2 linked regions of the Desulfosporosinus acidiphilus SJ4 genome follow. The protein of the gene in region 2 interacts with the protein of the main gene of each other region in a pairwise test. Links are inferred from orthologs where the notes say so. Each region holds a gene or a part of one and is shown on either strand. Other genes may lie near its edges.

Region 1 (8,144 bases), 4.0 Mb from region 2 along the record:
TCTTGGCAATATAACATAACATTCGAACTGGCCATCGGAGCTTCCTTAGAAACAATACCGCCTTGAGGCATCGCTTGAGAGGGCTTGGTGTGACGTTTAACAATATTAGCCTTTTCTACAACGACGCGACCCTTTTTGGGGATCACTTCGATTACTTTACCTTTTTTGCCGGCGTCTTTACCGCTGATGACCATGACGTAGTCGCCTTTTTTAACGTGCAGTTTATTGGGTTGTACTTTATGCTTAGTAGCAGCCACTTTCTTCACCTCCATCTGTCATGGGGTCTTAGATAACCTCCGGTGCCAGGGAAATAATTTTCATATAATTATCACGAAGTTCACGGGCAACTGGCCCAAAGATACGAGTTCCGCGAGGGCTCTTGTCATCTCTGATGATGACAGCAGCATTCTCGCTGAAGCGTATATAAGAACCGTCAGGACGTCGAATTTCCTTCTTTGTGCGAACAACAACTGCCTTAACGACGTCACCCTTTTTAACAACGCCCCCTGGCGTTGCCTGTTTAACAGAAGCCACAATAATATCTCCAATTGATGCATACCGACGCATTGAGCCCCCGAGCACACGAATACACATCAATTCTTTAGCACCAGAGTTGTCTCCAACCCGAAGCCTGGTTTGTACCTGGATCATTCCCTTTGACCCCCTTCCGAACTAAATATAACTAGTTTAGAGCGCTACAGCCCTTTCCAGAACTTTAACCATGCGCCAGCATTTATCCTTACTTAAACGGCGGGTTTCCATGATTGAAACAGTATCTCCGATATGAGCTTCGTTGTTCTCATCATGAGCTTTAAATTTCTTTGTGCGAGTAAATGTCTTTTTATATAAGGGATGGCTTTCAGTAATTTCAACAGACACAACAATGGTTTTGTCCATCTTATCGCTGACTACTTTGCCGATCCGAACTTTACGCTGGGCTCTTTCCACGCTATAAAGCCTCCTTTCTCAACTTAAGAACGTTCGATCTTTAACTCACGTTCACGCAAAATCGTTTTGCCGCGAGCAATACCTTTGCGGATTTCACGAATTCGCATTGGGTTATCAAGTTGACCCGTTGCCAATTGGAAACGCAAATTAAACAGTTCGGTTTTGTAATCGTCGATCTGCTTAACGACTTCGTCATTTGTCAGATCACGGAAATCCTTAGTTTTCATTTGCGTCACCTCCTAGTAAATCTGCACGGGAAGCGATCTTACATTTGATCGGAAGCTTATGCATTGCCAAGCGAAGAGCTTCGCGGGCGACTTCTTCTGCAACGCCGTCGAGTTCAAACATGACACGGCCGGGTTTCACAACGGCTACCCAATACTCAGGCGAGCCTTTTCCGCTGCCCATACGAGTTTCAGCCGGTTTTGCCGTAATTGGCTTATCAGGGAAAATTTTAATCCATACTTGACCGCCCCGTTTAATATAACGGGTCATGGCGATACGAGCGGCCTCGATTTGACGATTGGTTATCCAACCGCTTTCCAGGGCTACCAGACCATATTGGCCAAAGGTAATCGTAGTTCCACGAGTCGCTTTACCGGTCAAACGACCACGATGTTGTTTTCTATGTTTCACTCTGGTTGGGACTAACATTTAGTTTCCTCCTTCCACCTGAGCGACGACCTTCTTCGCTGGAAGAACCTCACCTTTATAAATCCAAACTTTGATACCAATTTTTCCATACGTGGTATTTGCTTCGGCAAACCCGTAGTCAATGTCTGCACGTAAGGTGTGAAGGGGTACTTTTCCTTCATGGTACCATTCAGTTCTGGCAATTTCGGCTCCAGCCAAACGACCGCTGCACTGAATTTTGATTCCCAAGGAACCCTGGCGCATAGTCCTGCCGACGGTTTGTTTCATAGCACGACGGAAGGAAACACGTTTCTCCAGTTGTTGGGCTATATTTTCCGCAACTAATTGCGCATCCAGCTCAGGCTTTTTAATTTCAACAATGTTAACTGCGACTTGTTTGCCCGTCATGGCTTCCAGTTGCTTACGCAGATTTTCTACTTCTGCGCCGCCGCGGCCAATGACAATTCCCGGCTTGGCTGCGTAAACTGATACCTTGATGCGGCTTGCCGCACGTTCGATCTCAACCTTAGGGCAACCGGCTTGTTTAAGTTTATTTTTTACAAATTCACGAATTTTCAAGTCCTCGTGAAGAAGTTCTACATAGTTTTTACCTGCATACCATCGGCTTTCCCAATCACGGATTATCCCGATGCGGAGGCCTTTGGGATTTACCTTTTGACCCACAGTTCTAGTCCTCCTTCTCTTCGCCAACAACCACGGTAATGTGACTCGTCCGTTTGCGGATTTGGTCTGCACGTCCCATAGCTCTAGGCTTAATGCGTTTTAAAGTTGGTCCTTCGTCCACACAAATTTGAGTAATGATAAGTTCATCTGTATTCATGTCAAAATTATGCTCTGCGTTAGCAACTGCTGATTTTAATACCTTTGTGACATCAGCACTTGATCCCTTAGCAGTAAATTGAAGAATGGCGAACGCATCACTGACCTTCTTGCCGCGGATCAAATTAACAACTTGGCGCACCTTACGAGGAGAGATACGTACGTATTTTGCCACTGCTTTTGCTTGCATGTGTCTTTAGCCTCCTCTCGAATTATCGTAGGCCGCTGGACTTTTCACTGCCAGCATGGCCCTTATAGGTGCGAGTCGGCGAGAACTCGCCAAGTTTATGCCCTACCATGTCTTCGGTAATATAGATAGGAACATGTTTCCGTCCATCGTGCACTGCTATAGTAAAACCAATCATTTGCGGGAAAATTGTTGAGCGTCTGGACCATGTCTTGATGACGCGCTTGTCACCGGATTCGTTCATCGCGTCAACACGTGCGAGGAGACGAGCTTCGACGAAAGGTCCTTTTTTTACAGATCTGCTCATTCATGGGCCTCCTTTCGACTACTTACTGCGCCGTTTCACAATAAAGCGATTCGACAAGTTCTTTTTCTTCCGAGTCTTGGCACCAAGGGCAGGTTTTCCCCAAGGTGTAACCGGATTACGTCCAATGGAGTTACGGCCTTCACCACCGCCATGGGGGTGATCGCAAGGATTCATAACTGATCCGCGAACGGTTGGGCGAATTCCCAGCCAACGGGATCGTCCGGCTTTACCAATGTTAATGTTTTCATGGTCTAAGTTTCCGACTTGACCGATAGTTGCGCGGCATTCAAGACGGATCATGCGCATTTCTCCCGAGGGAAGACGTAAGGTTGCATAAGCGCCTTCTTTAGCCATTAATTGAGCTGCAACTCCGGCGGTCCGGACCATTTGTGCTCCTTTGCCGGGTTTCATCTCAATGTTATGCAATAAAGTACCGACTGGTATATTTTTTAAAGGGAGAGTGTTTCCTACTTTAATATCTGCATCCGGTCCAGAAACGACCATTTGATCGACTTGTAGACCGTTAGGTGCTAAGATATAGGCTTTGAACCCATCTTTGTAGTAAAGCAAGGCAATATTTGCCGATCGGTTAGGATCATATTCAATACTGGCCACTCGTGCCGGGATACCATCTTTATTCCGTTTGAAATCAATCTGACGATACATTCTCTTGTGCCCGCCGCCTTTATGGCGAACGCTTAAATGACCTTCGCTGTTGCGGCCGGCCTTTTTGCGTAAAGGCTTTAACAAAGAACGTTCAGGCTCAGTTCTGGTGATTTCTTCAAACGTCGAAACAGTCATTTGACGACGACTGGCCGAGGTTGGTTTAAATGACTTCAGTGCCATTGGTTTCTTTCCTCCTTTGCTTCAAGCTGCTTACAGGCCTGCGAAGTTTTCAATTCTATCTCCAGCTTTAAGCGTAGCAATCGCTTTTTTCCGATTTGCGGTCTTACCGCTGTACTTGCCTACCCGTTTCATTTTCCCGCGAACATTGATGGTGTGAATGTCCACTACGGAAACCTTAAACATTTTTTCTACTGCGGCTTTGATTTCGATTTTATTAGCTGCTGGATTAACCCAGAAGGAGTATTTGTTTTCCTCAACAAGACCTACTGATTTTTCAGAGATAACCGGACTTTTGAGGACCTCACGTGCGTCGCGCATTACGCAAACACCTCCTCTGTTTTTGAGATCGCAGCCTTAGTCATGACAAGAACATCATGGTTGAGCAAGTCTACGACATTCATCCCAGCAACATCCATGGTGACTACACCCTCTATGTTACTAGCCGAACGGAAAACCGCTTCGTCAACCTCATCCGTGACAATCATTGCCTTCTTGCTGACTTGCAGAGCCTTGAGAAGTTTAACGATTTCACGTGTCTTAACCTCTTCCAATTTCAGAGCATCCAACACGATAAGCTGTTGTTCTATGACTTTCGAAGAAAGTGCTGAGTGTAAAGCCAGACGTCTAACTTTCTTCGGCAATTTAAATCCATACTTACGCGGTTTCGGTGCGAATACAACACCGCCGCCTCTCCAAACAGGGGAGCGTGAACTTCCGGAACGTGCACGGCCAGTTCCCTTTTGACGCCATGGTTTGCGTCCGCCTCCGCGTACTTCGCCGCGCAGCAGAGCTGATTGCGTTCCGTGCCGCAGAGAAGCTAATTGGGAAACAACGGCTGAATGAAGAACAGGAACATTGGGTGTAATTCCAAAGATATTATCACTTAGTTCAATTTCACCAACAGGTGCGCCTTGCATATTTACTACTTGAACTTTAGGCATTGCTTATTCCTCCTTTCTCAGTGCTACTTCGCCTTGACAGAAGGCTTCAGAATGAGCAATGATTTTTTCGCTCCCGGGACAGCCCCTTTGATCAAGATCAGGTTTTTATCTAAGTCAACTCGGATGACCTCCAAGTTTTGTACAGTTACACGCTCGCCGCCCATACGGCCTGGCAAAACACGGCCTTTGAAAACACGAGCCGGGCCTTTCGCGCCAAGGGAACCTGAGCGACGATGATATTTTGAACCGTGAGCCATTGGTCCGCGGCTGGCACCGTTGCGTTTAATCATACCTTCAAAGCCTTTGCCTCTTGAAGTACCAACGACATCCACGCGATCGCCGACTGTAAACAGGTCCGCATTGACTTCTTGACCAATTTCATAGCTGTCGATGTCTTCTACCCTGAATTCTCTGACATAACGCATAGGCTTCAAGTTTGCCTTTTGGAAATGTCCTTGGCGAGGCTTGTTGGTCAATCCTTCACGAAGTACAGAAAAACCCAGTTGAACAGCATTATATCCGTCTGTAGCAACTGTCTTCTTTTGTACCACAGGGCAAGGACCAGCTTCCACCACTGTGACCGGAATGACTTTTCCTTCGCTAGTGAAGACTTGGGTCATCCCTATTTTTTTACCTAGAATTCCTTTTGACACGAATGCCACCTCCTAGACACTTTGAAGTGCGCCGGATTACTCTGGTGCACGAGAGTGTCATCTTATTTATCTCATCGCAATTTTTCTACACGCTACCGGGCGTTTCTCGCGACAAGTACAACATATTATATCACAAGACTTATAATTAAGCTACAAAAAAATAAAGAATTAGAGCTTAATCTCAATATCAACCCCAGCGGGGAGATCTAAGCGCATTAAGGCATCCACAGTTTTTGACGTAGGCTCAAGGATATCAATGAGGCGCTTATGCGTCCGCATCTCAAATTGTTCCCTTGAATCCTTGTTAACATGAGGGGAACGCAAAATTGTGTAAATGTTCTTCTCAGTAGGGAGAGGAATCGGTCCACTGACTTGAGCTCCTGTCCTCTTTGCGGTTTCTACAATACGTTCTGCAGATTGATCCAAGGTTTTGTGATCAAAAGCCTTTAAGCGAATTCTGATTTTTTGGCTCATTTTAAATTCTACCTCCTTAAATTCCCGTTACACGGGTTGAGCGCAAAAATTCCCCAGGCAAGCGGAGTCACCTGCCTAGCAACCTTTTGCGCCATTCCAGATATCAGAGGTCAGATGGCATTCCTTCACCTGACCTTCACAATTAGAGAGGAAGAATCTCTTCCTCTCTAATTTAGTGTCTTTAAAAGACTAATTACTCGTTAATTTTGGCAACAATTCCTGAACCTACAGTTCTGCCGCCTTCACGGATAGCAAAACGAAGTCCTTCTTCCATAGCGATTGGAGTAATGAGTTCAACATCAATCGTTACACGGTCGCCGGGCATAACCATTTCAGTTCCTTCAGGAAGATCGATTACACCGGTAACATCGGTTGTACGGAAATAGAATTGAGGACGATAGTTGTTGAAGAAAGGAGTATGACGTCCGCCTTCTTCTTTGTTCAGGATGTAAACCTCTCCGGAAAACTTGGTGTGAGGTTTAATGGAGCCGGTTTTCGCTAAAACTTGACCGCGCTCAATATCTTTACGCTCAACACCACGGAGGAGTGCACCGATATTGTCTCCAGCTTGTGCTTGGTCTAAGAGTTTACGGAACATCTCAACGCCGGTTACAACAGTTTTACGAGCAGCGGTGCTTAATCCGACGATCTCAACTTCGTCTCCGACCTTCACTTGACCACGCTCAACACGACCGGTAGCAACGGTACCACGACCGGTAATGGTGAAAACATCCTCAACTGGCATCAAGAAAGGCTTATCGGTGTCACGTTCCGGAGTAGGAATGTAGGAATCAACTGCATCCATAAGGTTCCAGATTTTTCCGCACCACTCGCAATCGCGTTTTCCGCAGCCACATTGCAGTGCTTTAAGTCCAGATCCGGGAACGATGGGAATATTGTCGCCATCAAATTCATAAGAACTTAAGAGTTCACGAATTTCCATTTCTACGAGCTCTATAAGTTCGGCGTCATCAACCATGTCGGCTTTATTAAGCCAAACAACGATACTGGGAACACCAACTTGGCGAGCCAAGAGAATGTGTTCACGGGTTTGCGGCATAGGACCGTCAGCAGCAGATACAACGAGGATTGCGCCGTCCATTTGAGCAGCACCGGTGATCATGTTCTTGACATAGTCAGCGTGCCCTGGGCAGTCAACGTGTGCATAGTGACGGGTTTCGGTTTCGTACTCAACGTGAGCGGTAGAAATGGTAATACCACGTTCACGCTCTTCCGGAGCTTTGTCGATTTGGTCAAATGCTGTAGCTACAGCACCGCCGACTTTAGAAAGAACAACAGTGATTGCAGCTGTGGTCGTTGTTTTACCGTGGTCTACGTGTCCGATGGTTCCAACGTTAACATGTGGTTTTGTACGTTCGTATTTCGCTTTTCCCATGTTTTTCACTCCTTTTAAATATTTCAGGGTTTTTATAATTCAGCGAGGTACCGAAGTTCAAACCCTCTTCAAGCTTGAAAAGAATTTGAACCCCGGTCTTTAATCCTTGCTTACGCACCTTGACGTTTTGCTATAATGCCGTCAGCAATGGTCTTTGGAACATCTTCGTAATGGTCAAATTGCATCACGTATACTCCACGACCTTGGGTGGCTGACCGTAAATCTGTCGAATAACCAAACATTTCAGCGAGAGGAACAAAGCCGCGTACAACTTGGGAATTACCGCGAGCTTCCATTCCTTCAATACGTCCACGACGTGAGCTGATATCACCGATGACATCACCCATATATTCCTCAGGGACCGTTACTTCAACTTTCATAACAGGTTCCAAAATTACCGGGTCGGCTTTAGCGGTACCGGCTTTGAAAGCCATAGAGCCGGCAATCTTAAAGGCCATTTCTGAAGAGTCAACATCGTGATAGGAGCCGTCAACGACTGTAGCCCGTATATCGAGAGCAGGATATCCTGCGAGAATACCGTTTTGCATAGCTTCTTCGATACCATCGCCGATTGGGTTAATATATTCGCGAGGAATAACCCCACCAACAATTTTATTGACAAATTCAAAACCGGATCCTGGTTCCATAGGTTCAAATTCAACCCAGCAGTGTCCGTATTGACCACGGCCGCCTGACTGACGTACGAACTTTCCTTCAGCTTTAACCGCTTTGCGGATAGTTTCTTTATAGGCAACCTGAGGACGTCCTACGTCACATTGAACTTTAAATTCCCGCTGTAAACGGTCAACAATAATCTCCAGATGGAGTTCACCCATACCGGCGATAATTGTTTGCCCCGTCTCAACGTCTGTACGCATTCTGAACGTTGGGTCTTCTTCAGCCAAACGTGATAAGGCGC
Region 2 (8,066 bases):
CAAATTATTGGTCGGGATGTATTTCTTTTGCTTCACCAGAGTATTCGAAACTCACAACTTGCCAATAATCTCTATAAGCTTGGAGTTCCGGCAACCATGCGAAACTGGAAAACAATCAGTAAGATTGCGGCCTTAGCCAAGACCAAGGAGACTTAAGGTCAAAATAGGATGCCGCGCCCTTGTGGAGGAATTTGCCATAAACATCCGGTACCATCGTCCTATCCTAAAAATGACGAGAGAGATGTGTCGAAGATTTGACAAAGGATAGGCTATTTGGACTATTTACACGTTCTTAACTATATTTTACAGTAAGAGTAAAAATTAGACATAGGGGGACGCTTGGTTTGTCGGATCGACGATTACCGTGGCATAAAATGAACGCTGGAAAGCAGAACAAAATTATTATTGGGGTATGTATCGTGATCGCCTTAGTCGTTATAATTGTTGCCGGCATTCTGCCGCGTTAGAATGGAACCAGGAGCGGTTCTTTATTGTATGAACTCTGTTTCGTGCAGTAAAGAACCGTTCCTCACTTTGCAGCTTTAATAAAAGTATGTCTTTTTTTAGGCTTCCGGCAGGGGGTACGAACTTGCTTAGTCAAGGGTAAGATGCTACACTAAATGAGAAGTCATAGTTTGGGGATTTCTAGATAAAAGACTGAATTTCTGACGATGGAAGGGGAAAAAACTATGGCGGTTGGGCGAAATTCTTCAGGGACAGGGAGAATGATATTGCTCATTTTAATAGGAGCTGCCCTTGGGACTCTAGTCGGGTTTGGCTTGGATAAATATGGCATATTTGCACCATTTTTAAAGCCGGCTGTCATTGATTTTCCGTCACATACTTATCTCGATTTCTTTTTTCTCTCGCTTTCCTTTGGCTTTCGTCTAAGCATTACCAGTGCCACACTTTTAGGTGCGCTGGGTGGATATATGTTATCAAGGAAGTGGTAAGATGCTTGTTCTTGCATCCACATCTCCCAGGAGAGCAATGCTGCTTCAAGAGGCCGGCTTTTTATTTCAAACGGTTAGATCGACTGTCTCTGAGACGCTGCCGGTTGGAATGCTACCGAAGCCTGGAGTTAGAGAATTGGCAGAACGCAAAGCGAGAGCAGGTCTTCAGCAGTGGCTTAAACTCGGAGGAGACTCTTTGGATGTTGTGCTGGGAGCTGACACCATGGTTGTGTTGGATACCCGAATCTTAGGTAAACCGTCAAATCCGCAGGAAGCAGAGGAAATGCTGCAAGAGTTAAGTGGACGAACTCATGTTGTTCTGACCGGTGTGGCCTTGTTGAATGGGTTTGGAAAACTGAAGACTGAGGTAATTGAAACTTTTGTGGTTTTCCGTCAAATGTCCCCTCAGGAAATTAAAGACTATGTCAAAAGCGGAGAACCGATGGATAAAGCGGGTGCCTATGGAATTCAGGGAGAAGCCAGAAAGTTTGTCACTTCTGTTGAGGGATCACTGACAAATGTTATTGGGCTTCCGATGGAATACTTAACAGATGAACTTAAGGCGTGGGGGATTATGCAGGCAAATATCGCTTCACGCGAGGTGAATCATGGAGTATCGGCGTCTGAAAGATCTACCTGAGGAACTGCTGCCGCGGGAAAGACTTTGTTTATTAGGACCGGAGGTGCTGTCTAACAGCGAAATCCTGGCAATCCTCCTGCGTACAGGCCTTAAAGGGGAAAACGTTTTAACACTGGCAGAACGTATTCTGGCAGGGGTAGGCGGCCTTTCGGGGTTAGGAAAGCTTACGGTTCATGAATTAGCTCAGATTCACGGTTTAGGAAAGGCGAAGTCCGCCGAGTTAAAGGCTGCTCTAGAATTGGGTCGCCGATCAGTTTCAGTGGACCCCATGTCTAGGCCGACCGTTAATTCGCCGCAAGATGTGGCGCATATTGTTATGGAAGAAATGCGCTATTTGGACAGGGAGCATTTTCGGGTGGTTTCCCTCTCGACAAAAAATCATGTCTTGGGGATCAGCCCCATCTCGATTGGTTCACTCAATTCATCGCTGGTTCATCCCAGAGAATGTTTTAAAGAAGCCATTCGGAGAAATTCGAATGCTATTATTTTATTACATAATCATCCCAGCGGTGACCCGACTCCCAGTAAGGAAGACATAGAAGTTACCCGCCGCCTGGCAGACGGGGGAAAGATTCTCGGTATTGAGGTTCTTGATCACGTTATCATTGGGGATAACCGTTATGTCAGCTTGAAGGAACGGGGAGTCATATAGCGAGGTTCGGGGTTCGAATAAATCTAAAGATCTAAAGATCTGAAATCAGATCTAAAATCTGAAGATCAGGAAATTAGAACTATGGTATAATATTTGGCGTTTGGTAATTTTAGGTTTGAACGGGTATACTGTTCGTATAGAGAGTGTGACTGGAAGGAGTTTTTACAAACCATGTTTAGTTTTTTCAGCCGGGATTTAGGGATTGACCTTGGGACAGCGAACTCATTAGTTCATTTAAAGGGAAAAGGTATTGTTGTACGTGAACCCTCCGTTGTTGCGATGGATATTATGACGAAGACCCCAATGGCAGTCGGAGACAAAGCTAAGGAAATGATTGGCCGTACTCCCAGCAATATTGTGGCTATTCGCCCTCTTAAAGACGGGGTTATTTCGGATTTTAATATTACTCAGAAAATGTTGAAATACTTTATCAGCCGTGCTCTCGGAACGGATCATCCTTTTATTCGCCCCAGGGTGGTCATTTGTGTGCCTTCCGGTGTTACACCCGTTGAAGAACGCGCAGTTAAAGAAGCTGCCATGGCCGCCGGTGCCAAGGATCCCATGATTCTGGAAGAACCGATGGCAGCAGCCATCGGCGCAGGACTTCCGGTCAGTGAACCGACAGGCAATATGATTGTAGACATTGGCGGCGGCACCACAGAAGTTGCAGTCATATCTCTGGGAGGAATCGTAACCAGCCGTTCAATCCGAGTGGCAGGAGACGAGATGGACGATGCCATTGTAGCTCATATTAAGAGACGATATAATTTAATGGTGGGTTACCGCACCGCTGAGTCCCTGAAATTTGAAATCGGTTATGCTTATATGGCTGAACCGGGCAATTACACGGTGCGCGGGCGAGATTTATTAACAGGACTTCCAAAAACCATTGATGTCTCTGCAGAGGAAATCCAAGAAGCCTTGCAGGAACCGGTGATGGCCATTGTTGATGCGGTTAAATCGTGCCTGGAGAAGACTCCGCCGGAATTATCTTCCGACATTATGGACCGAGGAATTATGATGGCGGGCGGAGGCTCATTGCTTCGCAATCTTGATCGGCTGATATCCGATGAAACAGGCATTGCGGTGCACTTGGCGGAGGACCCTCTGTCTTGTGTTGTTCACGGGACAGGACATGTCCTGGAACACGCTGATGTCCTTCGTAAAATAGCTGCCTCGCAAAAAAGCTAGGAATAGCGGGGAGGAATCTTGGTGGGGAAGAGAGTTAATGTAACGGGAATTGCGGTTCTCGTTTTCTTTCTGTTGCTGGGCGTATTAATAAGTATTCGCTTGACGGGTCTTGGCAGCCGGTTCCCCAATCCCGTAGGGGGAGCTATGCAAAGAGTGTTGAGTGTCGTAGAGAAGCCTATTCTTCAGTTGGGAAACGGAATTCGAGATAATACCAAAGTTCTGTGGAATTTCAGAAATGTTGAGCAGGAAAATCAAGAATTACACAAAAAAGTAGATCAGCTTACCGGTGATAACCTAAAACTTAAAGAACAAGTGCTGGCCGGCTTGCGATACTCAGAACTTGACCAAGGAGTATTTCGCAGCCCGACCCTTGATAAGTATACCAAAGTAGGGGCAACGATCATCAATCGCAACCCGACATCCTGGTACAGCACATTGACTGTAAATCGAGGAAGCAATGATGGGGTTCAGATTAATGATCCTGTGATCGGAGACTTAGGTTTGGTGGGTAAGGTTGTTAGTGTTTCACCGACAACGTCTGAAGTTCTGATGATTCTCGATGGTGAAGGACAAGTAAGTGCTGTCGTGCGCGATAGTGCAGGCAATGGTACCTTCGGAATTGTACAGGGTACTTATAAACGGGGTTCTCGTCTGACCCCTGAGGGGAATTTGGAAATGCTCTTTCGCCGGGCGGATAATGTCAATGTTGGAAATCTGGTCCTGACTTCCGGTCAGGGCGGAGTTTACCCTCAAGATGTCCCCATCGGGAAAGTTAAAGAAATCGAGCTTGACCCTTCCGGTCTGCTCAAGACGGCATACATCGAACCCTTGGTTGACTTTGATTCTCTTGAAGAAGTCTATATTGTGAAAATGGTGGGGGCAAAATAATGCGCTACATCCTGATTACAGTCATGTTTCTTCTAAGCTTGATCTTGCCGGGGACGCTTTTCCACTTTTGGGCCTGGTCAGGCATTAAACCGGATCTTCTCATGCTCTTGACCATCTATATGGCCGCGCACCACCGGCGGCTTTCCAGTTTGCTTTGGGGTTTAGGTGCGGGGCTGTTGGAAGACTTTTATTTAGGCCGGTATATAGGAATGTATACTCTTACTCTCTTAGTAGTGGCCTTCTTAAGCAACTGGCTGACGGAACGCTGGTATCGGGAAAATTTCTTGCTGACAACGTTCATGGTCTTCATAGTTACGGCGGTTGGGCAAATTTGTGTAGCTTTTTTGGCCTTGGGAGCAGGACTGCAATGGTCGATGGCTGACATAGCCCAATTAGTGTTTGGAGTCGCATTATACAATGCTGTTCTCGTTCCAATCACCTATCCTTTGATTCACAGGTCTTTCCAGTACGGCTGGCTGCGGTACAGACCAAGATATGAACGATAATCTATTACCGAATACTAAAACTCATGAATTAGCACTTAAGTCCATAAAATAATGATGGTTTTAACTCTAAATAATACAACTGATTCCGTTCTTCGATTCAATAAATCGAATCCGTTTCGAACCAGGGAAATCGAACCAGGAATATCGAGCCAGGAACATCGAATTGGAGGAGTTTTTGAAATGGATGACAAAGAACGAAAACCATATGTCCATCGTTTTTGGGGTCTCTCGGCGGTCGTGGTTATTGTTTTTTTGATTTTGGGTTTAAACCTTTGGCATTTGCAAATTGCTGAGGGATCTTACTATTCGGAAATGGCTAAAGGCAACGTTATGCAGCTTGTGAAGATTCCAACCACTCGCGGCGATATTGTTGACAAAAACAATAAGCTTTTGGCCACCAGCGTGCCGGAGTTTGTCCTAACCTTAGACTGGCTTGATCTTCAGCAGTCTAAAACGACCAACTGGAAAGACGTAGTTATGCGTTTAGCGGGCTTTATAAAGCCCTATTGGCCTAATGCCAACGAAACTGTTGATGCTATCGATGTCGATATTTTAGTCAATATCCAAAACCACCAGTGGGAACGTTACCGCCCGGTTACAATCTTGGAGAATGTTCCTCAACAGCTTCAAGCCGTTATTGCCGAGCATCAAGATGAACTTCCCGGGGTCAGCGTGGATGCAACGCCAATCCGCTCTTACCCTCAGCATACCTTAGCAGGACAGATTCTTGGCTATGTGCGGGAGATCGGTCCCAATGAAATTGATCAGTTTAATAAAAACCCCGATGCTCAAAAAGCCGGATTTACCTATTCTCAGGGGGACCTGGTGGGTAAGGACGGTGTGGAAAAGACTTATGATTTTTGGCTGCGCGGTAAAGAAGGGGTGCAACAAGTTGAAGTCGACAATAATGCCCGCCCTTTGACCAAAAAGATAGTTCAGACACCGGAACCCGGAAAGACAATTCAGCTGACTATCGACGCCGACTTGCAAAAAACGGTGGAAGACAGCTTGGATCAGGTTATAGCCAATGTTCAAAGAGACACGAATCCCAACGCCAAATCGGGTGCAGCTGTGGTCATTGATGTCAATACAGGCAAGATATTGGCTATGGCCTCCCGGCCGAGTATGGACCCCAATGATTTGATCGGAAATATTTCTCAACAAGTTTCGGATAAATACTTTACCAATAAAGATGCACCGGCGGCTTCCCTGAACCGCGCCTTAGCAGGGCTTTACCCGCCTGGTTCTACCTTTAAAATGATTACGGCAATGGCTGCTTTGCAATTGAAATTAACGACGCCGGATGAAAAAATTAATGACGTACTCTCCTCGCTGGGAAATATCGTAGCTCAAAAACAAGGGTTTGTAGAATGGGGCGGAAATAATTTTGGCCTTGTGAATATTTATCGGGCTCTGGCCTTATCCTCGGATATCTATTTTGAAGTTGTGGGCCGGCGGGTTTTTGACGCCAATCCGGAATTTATTGGCCAGATTGCCCATGAATTTGGTTTGGGGACTTACACCGGTGTCGATTTACCCGGTGAAGCAAAGGGACTTGTACCTTCAGAACAATGGAAAAAGGCCAATATTGAACCCCAATATGCCAAACAGCGGGATCAGAAACTCGCTGCTATCAACAGTAAATATGCACCAAAATTAGCTCAGGCTAAGGATACTCAGACGAAACAGAAACTGCAGTCTGCTGAAGATCAGGAGAAAAAGCAAGTTCAGGTTTGGTATCAGCAAATGGTCGATCAGTACGTGGCTTGGAAAGCTTATGACAGTTATAACAATGCTATCGGGCAAGGGTACAATGATTATACGCCTCTCCAATTGGCGAATTACGTGGCAACCATCGTCAATGGCGGCAAACACTATCGTCCCTACATTGTGAATAAAATAAGCGATCCTTTGACGGGAAAAGTAGTCATGCAAAATCAGCCTAAAGTCGAAAATACGGTCTCGATCTCGCCGGACGTTTTGGCTACAGTCAAGCAGGGGATGCAGGCCGCGACAACAGGCGAAGGAACAGCAGCTTTTCTGTTTTCCGATATTCCCGACTTTTCAGGCGGTGCTAAGACAGGTACCGCTCAAACCGGATCAGTAAATACTAGTAATGCAGATGTCTATAACGGGATGTTTGTGGCCTTTGCTCCCTATGATCATCCTCAGATAGCCTTTGCCGGAGTCGTTGAATATGGAAGTCACGGCGGGGATACGGCAGGATACGTCGCTAGGGCGGCATTTATGAAGTATTTTGGATGGAAATCCACGAATGGGGGCTAAAAAACGAGGAAATTTCTCCTCGTTTTTTTTTAAGAAGAAAAGGGAATTGGGACAGGCTTGTAGAATTTATAGTAGGCATTTATTATGAAAAGCAATGGAGGATTGTGCAGGTTGACACGGACAGAACATGTTGCCCTAAAGGGCACCCGCGAAGGACTGGTGCTGTACTTTGATCCGGCTGCGGAGTTTGGATTGTTGATGACGGAACTCGATAAGTTGCTGAAGGATTCAGTTCAATTCCTAAAGGGTGCGACAGTTCGGTGTTTTGCAGGAAGCAAAGAATACTCAGAGGGTGAGCATGATCAGTTAACAAACCTCTTAAGTGAGCACCAGTTGGAACTTGGGGGATGGTTAACGACGGAGGAAGTGTACGTGCCGGGAAAAATTCAATCCCACGCGGAAGAGAAAGAAACGCGGGCTGTCGATGAAGGGATGGTCTCGGGACAATGCCTCTTTGTGGAACGCACGATGCGTTCCGGGAAGAGTGTGCAATTTGAAGGGCATGTTGTAGTGCTGGGTGATGTTAATCCCGGTGCAGAGATTATTGCTACCGGAAATATTGTTGTTTTGGGGTCTTTGCGCGGCGTAGCTCATGCAGGGGCCACCGGAGAACGGACAGCCTCAGTAAGTGCCTATCATCTGGCACCGACACAGCTGAGAATTGCAGATTTAGTAACAAGAGCACCTGATGAGGAATCAGAGGAACGAGGACCGGAAATTGCCAGAATTAAAGATGACCGTTTGATTGTCGAAGCAGCTGGTTTGACAGGTTATCGTGGCAAAGGTCGTTAAGAAGAATAAGTACTAAGCGGAAAGGTAGGTCAGAATATGGGAGAGGTAATCGTCGTAACTTCCGGCAAAGGAGGCGTAGGCAAGACAACAACATCAGCGAACATTGGGACAGGACTGGCTTCTGCAGGGCATAAAGTAGTCTTAGTCGATACAGATAT

Evidence for each region.
Region 1: the proteins of DESACI_RS20515 (region 2) and tuf interact in binary tests that used the Bacillus subtilis proteins (3 or more experiments, as listed by UniProt). The link is inferred for Desulfosporosinus acidiphilus SJ4 from one-to-one orthologs.

What each region holds. Positions count from the first base shown.
Region 1 is NC_018068.1:497,648-505,791, reverse strand. Bases 5,125-7,978 are described here. They hold tuf (elongation factor Tu), read right to left. Parts: upstream 7,226-7,978; coding sequence 6,023-7,225; downstream 5,125-6,022. Other genes in these bases: fusA (elongation factor G), read right to left, coding at 7,336-7,978; rpsJ (30S ribosomal protein S10), read right to left, coding at 5,524-5,829; rplC (50S ribosomal protein L3), read right to left, coding at 5,125-5,355. Outside these bases: rplX (50S ribosomal protein L24), read right to left, coding at 1-272; rplN (50S ribosomal protein L14), read right to left, coding at 286-651; rpsQ (30S ribosomal protein S17), read right to left, coding at 688-948; rpmC (50S ribosomal protein L29), read right to left, coding at 972-1,175; rplP (50S ribosomal protein L16), read right to left, coding at 1,165-1,602; rpsC (30S ribosomal protein S3), read right to left, coding at 1,603-2,265; rplV (50S ribosomal protein L22), read right to left, coding at 2,270-2,611; rpsS (30S ribosomal protein S19), read right to left, coding at 2,634-2,915; rplB (50S ribosomal protein L2), read right to left, coding at 2,934-3,761; DESACI_RS02405 (50S ribosomal protein L23), read right to left, coding at 3,792-4,079; rplD (50S ribosomal protein L4), read right to left, coding at 4,079-4,702; more of rplC, read right to left, coding at 4,726-5,124; more of fusA, read right to left, coding at 7,979-8,144. UniProt on the Bacillus subtilis protein: GTP hydrolase that promotes the GTP-dependent binding of aminoacyl-tRNA to the A-site of ribosomes during protein biosynthesis.
Region 2 is NC_018068.1:4,449,704-4,457,769, reverse strand. The notes cover bases 1,651-4,426. They hold DESACI_RS20515 (rod shape-determining protein), read left to right. Parts: upstream 1,651-2,416; coding sequence 2,417-3,436; downstream 3,437-4,426. Other genes in these bases: mreD (rod shape-determining protein MreD), read left to right, coding at 4,324-4,426; mreC (rod shape-determining protein MreC), read left to right, coding at 3,458-4,324; radC (RadC family protein), read left to right, coding at 1,651-2,245. Also shown: DESACI_RS20535 (DUF1697 domain-containing protein), read left to right, coding at 1-156; DESACI_RS25600 (hypothetical protein), read left to right, coding at 345-467; DESACI_RS20530 (DUF4321 domain-containing protein), read left to right, coding at 690-953; DESACI_RS20525 (Maf family protein), read left to right, coding at 955-1,593; more of radC, read left to right, coding at 1,562-1,650; more of mreD, read left to right, coding at 4,427-4,830; mrdA (penicillin-binding protein 2), read left to right, coding at 5,011-7,116; septum site-determining protein MinC, read left to right, coding at 7,228-7,908; septum site-determining protein MinD, read left to right, coding at 7,945-8,066.